3 regions of the Ketobacter alkanivorans genome follow, and region 2 is predicted to be linked to each of the others. Evidence: predicted binding sites of a transcription regulator. Region 2 holds the regulator's gene; each other region holds the start of a gene.
What was found. The regulator sigma-54, encoded in region 2, starts transcription at its own class of promoters, with help from an activator protein. The targets are predictions, from matches to a motif close to ANTGGCATNNANNTTGCTNT.
Positions count from the first base shown of each region.

Region 1 (3,236 bases), 1.8 Mb from region 2:
GACCCAATCACAGGGTTGGGTTTTTTATCAGCCCTCATTCAGGCTAAGATTACTCTCAGTACCCTGTTTAAATTCCCTAAAGATTATTAAGGAAACATCATGAATCGAATGCTGGTAAGCCTGCTGTTGCTGGTGAGCGTTACTGTACACGCCGAAAATGTCTTGCATGTGAAAGCCGGTGAAACCCATGAATTAGCGGATGCTCAATCGGTGATTGCCTACGACAAACTGATTTTGGAAGACGGCGCTGTGTTGATGATTCCGAACGGGCTGGAGCAGGTGCAGCTGGATGCAGCCTGGGCTGAAATCGGCCAGGGCGTGACTATCATGGCAAAAGGCCCCGACGGTAGTGATGGCGCTAAAGGCAAGGATGCGCAAGGGCAGGCGGAAGAGTGTAAAGATGGCGTGCGCGGAGGTGATGCGGGGCACGGTGGTCAGGGTCAGGAGGGCACATCCATCACCATGACACTGGGGTTGGCCAAGTTGGGATCGCTGGTGGTGAATAGCCGAGGTGGGGTCGGTGGCAGTGGCGGCGCGGGTGGCACCGGTCAGCAAGGGGGAAGCTTCGATAAATGTAATGCGCCTGCTGGCGGTGATGGTGGTGCTGGCGGCGATGGCGGTGACGGAGGTAATGGCGGGCAGATCAGCATCGTGTATCGTTTGTTGAGTGGCAATACCGTAGCCGGGCCGGTGAACAACCTGATCACCATTCAGAATGGCGGTGGCAAAGGTGGCGATGCTGGAGCGGCCGGGGCTGGTGGTGCGGGAACCGAAGGCAAGTACATCAATATGCGTACCTTAACCGGCAATAGAAAATGGATGGCCGGTGGCCAGGCGGGGCAGCCAGGCTCTGCAGGCAAGCCCGGGCGCGATGGGGTGAAAGGGCAAGCCCTGATTCAGCAGGATCTGCGGGATCGGATGGATGCAATGATTCAGACTCAGTCAGCTCAGGTGGCGGCTTTGAAAGATCAGTTGGTCACACGATTGGCAGAGGAGAAGCGTCAGGTTGAGGCCGCAGCAGCCCAGGCAATATCGGCGTTGGAGTTGCAGGTCACGGCGTTGAAAACCAACATGGAAGGCACAGCCAATCAATCTAGTGTCGATGAAAGTATTACGAGCATGCAGCAAACGCTGCAACAGCAAAGTGCCAGAATAGACGAGCTGAGCGCAAAGTTAGAGCAAGCCATGCAGGTAATGGATGCGCGCATGGATACCCTCGCTGATGAGGTGAAGGGGTTGAATAAGCGATTTGATGAATTACCCAGTACAGAAACTAGCCAATAATGAGTTTGCGGGCGCTTTCGCTGCAACAGCAAAGTGCCAGAATAGACGAGCTGAGCGCAAAGTTAGAGCAAGCCATGCAGGTAATGGATGCGCGCATGGATACCCTCGCTGATGAGGTGAAGGGGTTGAATAAGCGATTTGATGAATTACCCAGTACAGAAACTAGCCAATAATGAGTTTGCGGGCGCTTTTGGTGCGCCCGCTTTTGGTGCGCGCACAGATTTGGTGCTCCTGTTGCAGTTTTATGACATGATGACCCAGCGAACTGACCAGAAAAGCCCGCAAATCCAAGGCATTGCAATTTTGGCACACTCGTTGCTTTTACTGTGGTGAGTTCGTTAACCAAGGTGCAAACCTTATATCGTCTAACCTCTGGGGGTTACTTTTTATGTTGAACAAACAAACTAAAATGCTTCGCTTGACTGCTCTTTCTCTGGCTGTTGCCGGTGCCATGGCCATCGCACCTACTGCTGCTAACGCTGAAGTTTCTGCGTCTGTTGGTGTAGCTAACATGTACTTGTGGCGTGGTGTGGAGCTGGGTAATGGCGATGCAGCTGTTTCTGGTGATCTGAGCTATTCTAACAGCGGTTTCTACACCGGTATCTGGGCCTCTTCAGGTGATACCAACGCTGGATCAGAATATGACCTGTATGCAGGCTATGGTGCGGAATTCGGTGGAGTGAGCGTAGATCTGAGCGTTTGGACTTACACTTATGCGAATGACGTGACTTACAATGATCCGGGTGAGCTGTCAGACGCCGTGTTATCGTTGGGTTTTGCTGGGCTCAGCGTTACCGCATACGATAACATTGCTGGCGGGGATGATGTTGAAGGTACAGCCTACTATACATTGGGTTATGGCTATGACGCTTACTCCATTCTTGTAGGTAAGCACGATGCTAATGGCGTTGAGTCAGCTAATATGGTTCACGTTGATCTGTCTTATGCCTACAACGACAACCTGTCGTTCACTCTGAGCCAGCAGATTGACAACATTCTGGATAACGGCAAGCCCAAATGGGTTGTATCTTATAGCCTGCCTATAGGCGAATAAGATCCAGAGATAGATTTCTCTCCGATTGGGCCGGTATTCGTACCGGCCCTTTTTTGTGCCTGAAGATTCAATCAAACAGATTTTTCAGATTGGCCAAATGAGCGTTGCCGATTTCCTGTTTCTCTTCTTTTGATTTTTGAAAGCCCCGACCTTCCCAGGCCAGATCGTCCTGTGGCATTTCATCCAGAAAGCGGCTCGGGGTGGGTTCGAATTCCTCGCCATACTGTTTGCGCTTGGCGGTATAGGTCATGGTGAGTTCGCGCTTGGCGCGGGTGATGCCCACGTACATTAAGCGACGCTCCTCTTCGATGTTGTCCTCTTCGATGCTGGTGCGGTGGGGCAGCAGTTCCTCTTCCATGCCCATTAGAAACACGTATGGAAACTCCAATCCTTTGGAGGCGTGCAGGGTCATCAGTTGTACCCGATCGGAATCGTCTTCTTCTTTTTGTTGTTCCAGAATATCCAGCAGGATCAGTTTGCCGATGACGGATTCCACATCGTTTTCGTCGTCAGCCTTTTCCAGCATGCGTTCGATGGAGGCGATGAGCTGCCATACGTTCTCCATGCGCTTTTCTGCCATCTTGGGGCTGGAGGACTGTTCCACCAACCAGTTTTCGTAGTCGATGTCGCGAATCATTTGTTTGATGGCACCCACGGCATGGCCACGCTGGATGTTCTCGCGGGTTTCTTCGATCCAGTCGTGAAAACGTTTCAGCATAGAATACTGTTTGGCTTTTAACGTTTCGGCCAAGCCCATTTCACAGCACACCGAAAACAGGCTGCGTTCGCGATTTTGAGCGTACTGCCCCAGTTTTTCCAACGTGGTGGGGCCCAGCTCCCGCCGTGGTGTGTTGACGATGCGTAAAAAAGCATTGTCGTCGTCGCTGTTCATGATCAA
Region 1 is NZ_CP022684.1:2,192,404-2,195,639, reverse strand. It holds gene Kalk_RS21185 (collagen-like triple helix repeat-containing protein) at 100-1,284, shown strand; gene Kalk_RS21180 (hypothetical protein) at 1,284-1,457, shown strand; gene Kalk_RS09475 (TorF family putative porin) at 1,673-2,338, shown strand; gene rep (DNA helicase Rep) at 2,406-3,236, opposite strand, start outside.
Region 1: Kalk_RS09475 (TorF family putative porin) is a predicted target of sigma-54. The motif match lies at 1,587-1,606, and genes of this name have one in related genera.

Region 2 (3,236 bases):
CAGACCCAGGATCACCAGCCCGGCGACATAAAAGGCCGAGTGGAAATGATTCTGCCATCGGCGGCAGAGCCTGCACCGCAAACAGCGCCTGCTCCCGCCCCAACAGAAAAGGCCATACCTGCATCATGAGCCGCCTGACAGCATCCAATCTAGCCAAAAGCTACAAAGGTCGCGCCGTGGTGGAAGATGTCTCCATCACCATCGAAAGTGGCCAGATCGTCGGGCTACTGGGCCCTAACGGTGCCGGTAAGACCACCTGTTTCTACATGATCATCGGCATAGTCCCCCAAGACAAAGGCCGCATCGTGATAGACGATACCGAAATCACCCACCTGCCCATGCACGGGCGCGCCGCCAAAGGCATCGGCTACTTGCCCCAGGAAGCCTCCATCTTTCGCCGCCTCAAGGTAAAAGAGAACATCATGGCGATTCTGGAAACACGCAAAGACCTGAACAAAAAGCAGCGCCAGGCCAAACTGGACGAACTGCTGGCGGAGTTCCACATTGGCCACATTGCCGAATCCCAGGGTATGGCCCTGTCCGGTGGTGAGCGCCGCCGGGTAGAAATCGCACGGGCACTGGCCACCGACCCCGCCTTCATCCTGCTGGATGAGCCCTTCGCCGGGGTCGACCCCATTTCCGTTGCGGATATTAAACAGATTATCAGCCATCTGCGGGATCGCGGCTTGGGCGTACTGATCACCGACCACAACGTGCGGGACACCCTCGACATTTGCGAGAAAGCCTTTATCGTCAGTGAGGGCCATATTATCGCCGAAGGTGAGCCCTCACTCATCCTGCAAAACCAGAAAGTACGCGAGGTTTATCTGGGCAACCAATTTCATATGTAAAAGTTCTAAGTAATTTCAGGCATGTAAATTGCTTTGCGGGCTGACTGCTCTTACAATTAAAGCATCGCAGTTGAAATACGGCCCAACTAAGCTGTTGAAAACAGGCCAATAATTGGCTGCCTAAAACGTCAACAAGGCCGTGACACCCCACTAAAACTGGTCGTTGAAGAAGTTGAATTAGGTATCAATGAAACCAACCTTACAGCTCAAAATTGGTCAACACCTTACTATGACGCCCCAGCTGCAGCAGGCCATACGCTTGCTACAGCTCTCCACGCTGGATCTGCAAACCGAAATTCAGGAAGCACTGGAGTCCAACCCCCTACTTGATGTGGATGAGTCAGGATCGGATAACGACAGCGGCGACACAAGCGAACAAAATACCAGCGACAAAAGCACCGAAACCACCAACGAAAAAGAACCTGTCGTGGACTTTTCCCAGTCCAGCGACAGCAGTGAAGCCAGCTCAACCACCAACGAAGATGCCCCCGTCGACCTGGAAGGCAAAGAAATGCCCGGCGAGCTGCCCGTGGACAGCGACTGGGATACCTTATACGACGGCACCGCAGGTTCCGGTGGCAGCACCAGCTTCGACGACGATGACTTCGACTATGACAGCCGTAACAGCGCCCCGGAATCAATCTATGACTCCTTGATGTGGCAGCTGAACCTGACCAACATGTCCGACATGGACCGCATGATCGCCATGGCCATCATTGAAGGCGTCAATGCCAAAGGCTATCTCACCCAATCCGTAGAGGACATCCGCGACGGCGTACTCGCCCAGCAGGACGTAGTGGCAGACCTGGTACGCCTGCAGCAGGCCGAACTGGAAGCCATGGGCATCCAACTGGAACCCGAAGAAGGCGACGACGGCAGCGCCATCTCACTGGAAGAAGTGCTGGCCGTACTGCACCGCATTCAACAATTTGATCCCCCCGGTGTGGCCGCCCGAGACCTGCGGGAATGCCTGCTGATCCAGCTCAAACAGGAGCCAAAAGGCGACCCAACCCGAGAAGACGCTATTTTGGTCGTGGAAATGTTTCTGGATGCCCTCGGCTCTCGCGACTTTGCCACCATCATGCGCAAGGGCAAGCTATCAGAAACCCGTTTAAAAGCCGCCATCGAGCTGATCCAGGCCCTGAACCCCTACCCAGGCAGCAGCATTGAATCCGATGACACCCAATACGTCATCCCCGATGTCATTGTCAGCAAAGACAAAGGCCGCTGGCGAGTAGAACTGAACCCGGAGGCCACCCCCCGCCTGCGAGTAAACAGTGGCTACGCCTCCCTGATACAGCGGGCCGACAACAGCAGCGACAACACCTTCCTCAAAAACAACCTGCAGGAAGCCCGCTGGTTTATCAAAAGTTTACAAAGCCGTAACGAAACCCTGCTGAAAGTAGCCACCAAGATCGTCGAATATCAGATCGGCTTTCTGGAAGAGGGCGAAGAGTCCATGAAGCCATTGGTTTTACACGACATTGCCGAAGCCGTAGGCATGCACGAATCCACCATCTCCCGAGTAACCACACAGAAATTCATGCATACGCCCCGCGGCATATTTGAGCTGAAATACTTCTTCTCCAGCCACGTCAGCACTGCCTCGGGGGGCGAATGTTCATCCACCGCCATTCGCGCCATTATCAAGAAGCTGGTTGCAGCAGAAAATCCAAAAAAACCGTTGAGCGACAGTAAAATTGCCAACATACTGGAGGAACAGGACATCAAGGTTGCCCGGCGCACGATCGCCAAATACCGCGAGGCTATGATGATTCCCCCTTCCAATGAAAGGAAACGATTGGTTTGACCTCTGGTCATAGAATACAGAGTTGAACATCATCGGTGCCCTTCTGGCCGATGCTATACCAAACCCAAACGCGCCAGCCAATGGGTTGCAGTAAAACAAACCACGATTAAGGAGTGGCCTATGCAAATCAATATCAGCGGACATCACGTAGACGTTACGGACGCACTGAAAGACTACGTTGCCGATAAAATGCAAAAACTCGAACGCCATACCGACGACATCACCAGCATCCAAGCCATCCTGAGTGTCGAAAAGAACCGACAAAAAGCCGAAGCAAAAATTCATGTAAAAGGCGCTGACCTGTTTGCCAACGCCGAATCCGAAGACATGTATGCGGCCATCGACATGATGACCGACAAACTTGATCGCCAAGTGCTGAAGCACAAAGAAAAATCCAAGAGCTGGTAAACAAGGCGATTAACTCCAAAGGTTGTAATAAGGTTAATTGATAACGATGGAACTTGCTGAAATCATCAGTCCGCAACGGGTTTTTGAAGACGTACCTGGCGGCAGCAAAAAGAAAGTTCTGGAAACCGCTGCTGGGCTTATTGCCCAGCAGTACCCCGAACTGGACC
Region 2 is NZ_CP022684.1:4,026,773-4,030,008, reverse strand. It holds gene lptA (lipopolysaccharide transport periplasmic protein LptA) at 1-129, shown strand, start outside; gene lptB (LPS export ABC transporter ATP-binding protein) at 126-851, shown strand; gene Kalk_RS17215 (RNA polymerase factor sigma-54) at 1,039-2,661, shown strand; gene hpf (ribosome hibernation-promoting factor, HPF/YfiA family) at 2,782-3,069, shown strand; gene ptsN (PTS IIA-like nitrogen regulatory protein PtsN) at 3,116-3,236, shown strand, end outside.

Region 3 (3,236 bases), 1.9 Mb from region 2:
TACAGGATCGTCGATTTTCAGTTTGTCCAAAGCCAGGATGCTGAACACTACCAATACACCACCGATGGCACCGAACAGAGTAGCCTGCAGAGCAGTAGGCGTAGAAGGCTCAGCTGTGATTGCAACCAAACCTGCCAGAGCGCCGTTCAACAGCATGGTGAGATCCGCTTTGCCAAACAGCATGCGTGCAGTGACCAGAGCCGCTACCGCACCACCGGCAGCTGCGGTGTTAGTGTTCAGGAACACCATGGCAACCGCATTGGCGTTACCGATATCACCCAGCTTCAACACAGAACCACCGTTGAATCCGAACCAGCCCATCCACAGAATGAATGTACCCAGCGTCGCCAGAGGCAGGTTTGCACCGGGGAACGCGTTTACCTGTCCATTCGCGCCGTACTTGCCCTTACGAGCACCCAGCAACAACACACCAGCCAGAGCAGCAGCAGCACCGGCCATATGCACGATACCGGAACCAGCGAAGTCGGAGAAGCCCAGATCACCCAGTGTGTACATGCCAAATACTGACGCGCCACCCCAAGTCCAGCTGCCTTCAAGAGGATAGATAACGCCGGTCATAACCACCGCAAAAGCCAGGAATGCCCACAGCTTCATACGCTCGGCCACCGCACCGGACACGATGGACATTGCGGTAGCAACAAACACCACCTGGAAGAAGAAGTCAGACGCGCCGGAATAAATTGATCCACCGGTAAAGCCATCTTCGCGGGCAGCAAAATCGCCCAACACAGCGTCGACGTCAACGTCAGCGATACCAGAAAGGAACACGCTGCCGTCGTACATGATGTAGTAACCACACACCAAATACATGATGCAGGAAATGGCAAACAGGGCCACGTTTTTAGTCAGAATTTCGGTTGTGTTCTTGGATCGAACCAAACCGGCTTCGAGCATGGCGAAACCTGCCGCCATCCACATTACGAGCGCGCCGCACACCAAAAAGTAAAAGGTGTCCATCGCGTATTGCAGGTGAAAAATATTGTTTTCCACGGTCTTGCCTCCGCAAAATTAAAAAGAAATAGGCATGGATTTAAAAGTAAAACGTTTAGATCGCGTCGGTACCGGTTTCACCAGTACGGATGCGAATCGCCTGTTCCAGAGGCGTCACAAATATTTTGCCGTCACCAATTTTTCCTGTATTGGCGGCTTTGCTGATGGACTCGATCACCTGATCCAGCAGATCATCAGAAGCGGCTACTTCGATTTTGACTTTAGGCAGGAAATCCACCACGTACTCTGCACCGCGATAAAGCTCGGTGTGTCCTTTCTGACGACCAAAGCCTTTCACTTCGGTGACAGTAATACCCTGCACCCCAATTTCAGACAGCGCTTCACGCACGTCATCGAGTTTGAATGGTTTGATTACGGCTGTAACCAGTTTCATATGAACATCTCCTATTAATGCTCGAAAGCGATAAATTGCTACGGTCCCGTCATTCGCAAATCAGTGCAAACGCCCAGCATGCTGCCCAATCGCGGAACATGCTTAGGAGTTAGCACAAACCATGCCTATTAGTTTTAATTGCGATGAATCAATGTGTTAACCATGAAATACAATGGTTTCACTGCCATGACCACCCCATTATAACGCACCAAAACAAGGCGTGCTGCGCTAAATGGAGGCCTCATATTGGTGCAGAGGCAATTGAATGCAGCATTTTGGTACCAGCCCAACGGGCCGTGATAAACTACTGCCTTGATCATGTAGGAGGCATCATGAACCGTCAGGAAAACTTAGTAAACCGCATTCTGGAACTGGTGCAGGATCGTCTGCCGCAGGATATCGGTGAACTGGGCCAGGATTTGCGCCACAACCTCTCCTCTGTCATCAAGGAATCCTTGTCCCGCATGGATTTGGTGACCCGTGAAGAATTCGATATCCAGACCAAAGTGCTGGCCCGCACGCGACAGCGATTGGAGGATCTGGAAAAACAAGTATCCGAACTGGAACAAAGCAGCACCGATCAAGCTTGAGTTCGGCATGTTGAATAAAAGTAACCGATTGAAGCTATCATCTATATAATCAGCTTCTAAAATACACCAACCTCTTTACCGATATAAGGGAGATCCATGTGAGCCGATTCACCGCACTCCAACGCACGACTGCCCGCCTGCTGGCGGTCACCATGATGATAACCGGGCTGCTAAGTGCAACTGCGCAAGCTGCTATGGTATCCACCCATGAGCTGGTTAACAGCGAAGCACAACAAATGACCCGCACCCAGGTGCTGTCAATTCTCGACAAAGAAGAAGCACGCAGCACCCTGCTTAACTTGGGCGTAAACCCGGCTGAAGTGGAAGCCCGTATCGACAACATGAGCGCCGAAGAACTGCAGGCCTTCAGTGAGCAGGTAAATACCATGCAAGCCGGTGGCGGTGTGGTCGGTGTCGTCGTGCTGGTATTCGTGATCCTGATCGTGCTGGATCTGTTAGGTACCACGAACATATTCCCCGCGATCAAACCCATCAACACCGGCGGATGAAACCGTTTGTTTTAGGGCTCAGCTTGCTGCTGGCGGGCTGCGCCCTGAACTCCAAACTATTGCTCTCCCCTGCCGTTCAACAACAGATCACGCCAAAGACCGAGATCACGGCCACTCCGTTTATTCGACAAGCAGACTTTCAATGCGGCCCCGCCTCTCTGGCAATGGTGCTGAACCTGTACGGCATGACAGTCACACCGGAGCAACTGGCCGCCCATGCGTTCACCCCTAAGGCAGAGGGCAGCTTTCCGGTAGAACTGGATATGGCAGCACGTCGCCAGGGCTTCGTCAGCTATCCGGTCCGCTCCATCGATGGGCTATTGCAGGAGGTGAATGCCGGACATCCGGTGTTGATACTGCAGAATCTGGGGGTAAGCTGGTATCCTCAGTGGCACTTTGCTGTTGTGATCGGTTATGACCTTGAACAGCAACTCGTGATTCTGCGCTCTGGCGACCAGCCCAGACGCCAGACTCCCCTGCGCCTGTTCGACACTACCTGGCAACGCAGTGAGCGCTGGGGCAGAGTCGTGCTGCCACCACGGACTCTACCTGCCACCGCACAACCTCTGAACTACATACAGGCCATTACCCGCCTCGAGAGCGCCAAACAGCTTACCGCAGCACAACAGGCTTACAGAACAGCAGTGAGCCGCTGGCCCGAAGAGCCTTTGGCCAGATTTGGCTTGGCCAATGCGCTGCTGCAGGATGCGCAGGCTCAAGCTGCCATTACCG
Region 3 is NZ_CP022684.1:2,165,687-2,168,922, forward strand. It holds gene Kalk_RS09350 (ammonium transporter) at 1-978, opposite strand, end outside; gene glnK (P-II family nitrogen regulator) at 1,067-1,405, opposite strand; gene Kalk_RS09365 (accessory factor UbiK family protein) at 1,738-1,995, shown strand; gene Kalk_RS09370 (PA2779 family protein) at 2,094-2,504, shown strand; gene Kalk_RS09375 (PA2778 family cysteine peptidase) at 2,501-3,236, shown strand, end outside.
Region 3: glnK (P-II family nitrogen regulator) is a predicted target of sigma-54. The motif match lies at 1,515-1,534, and genes of this name have one in related genera.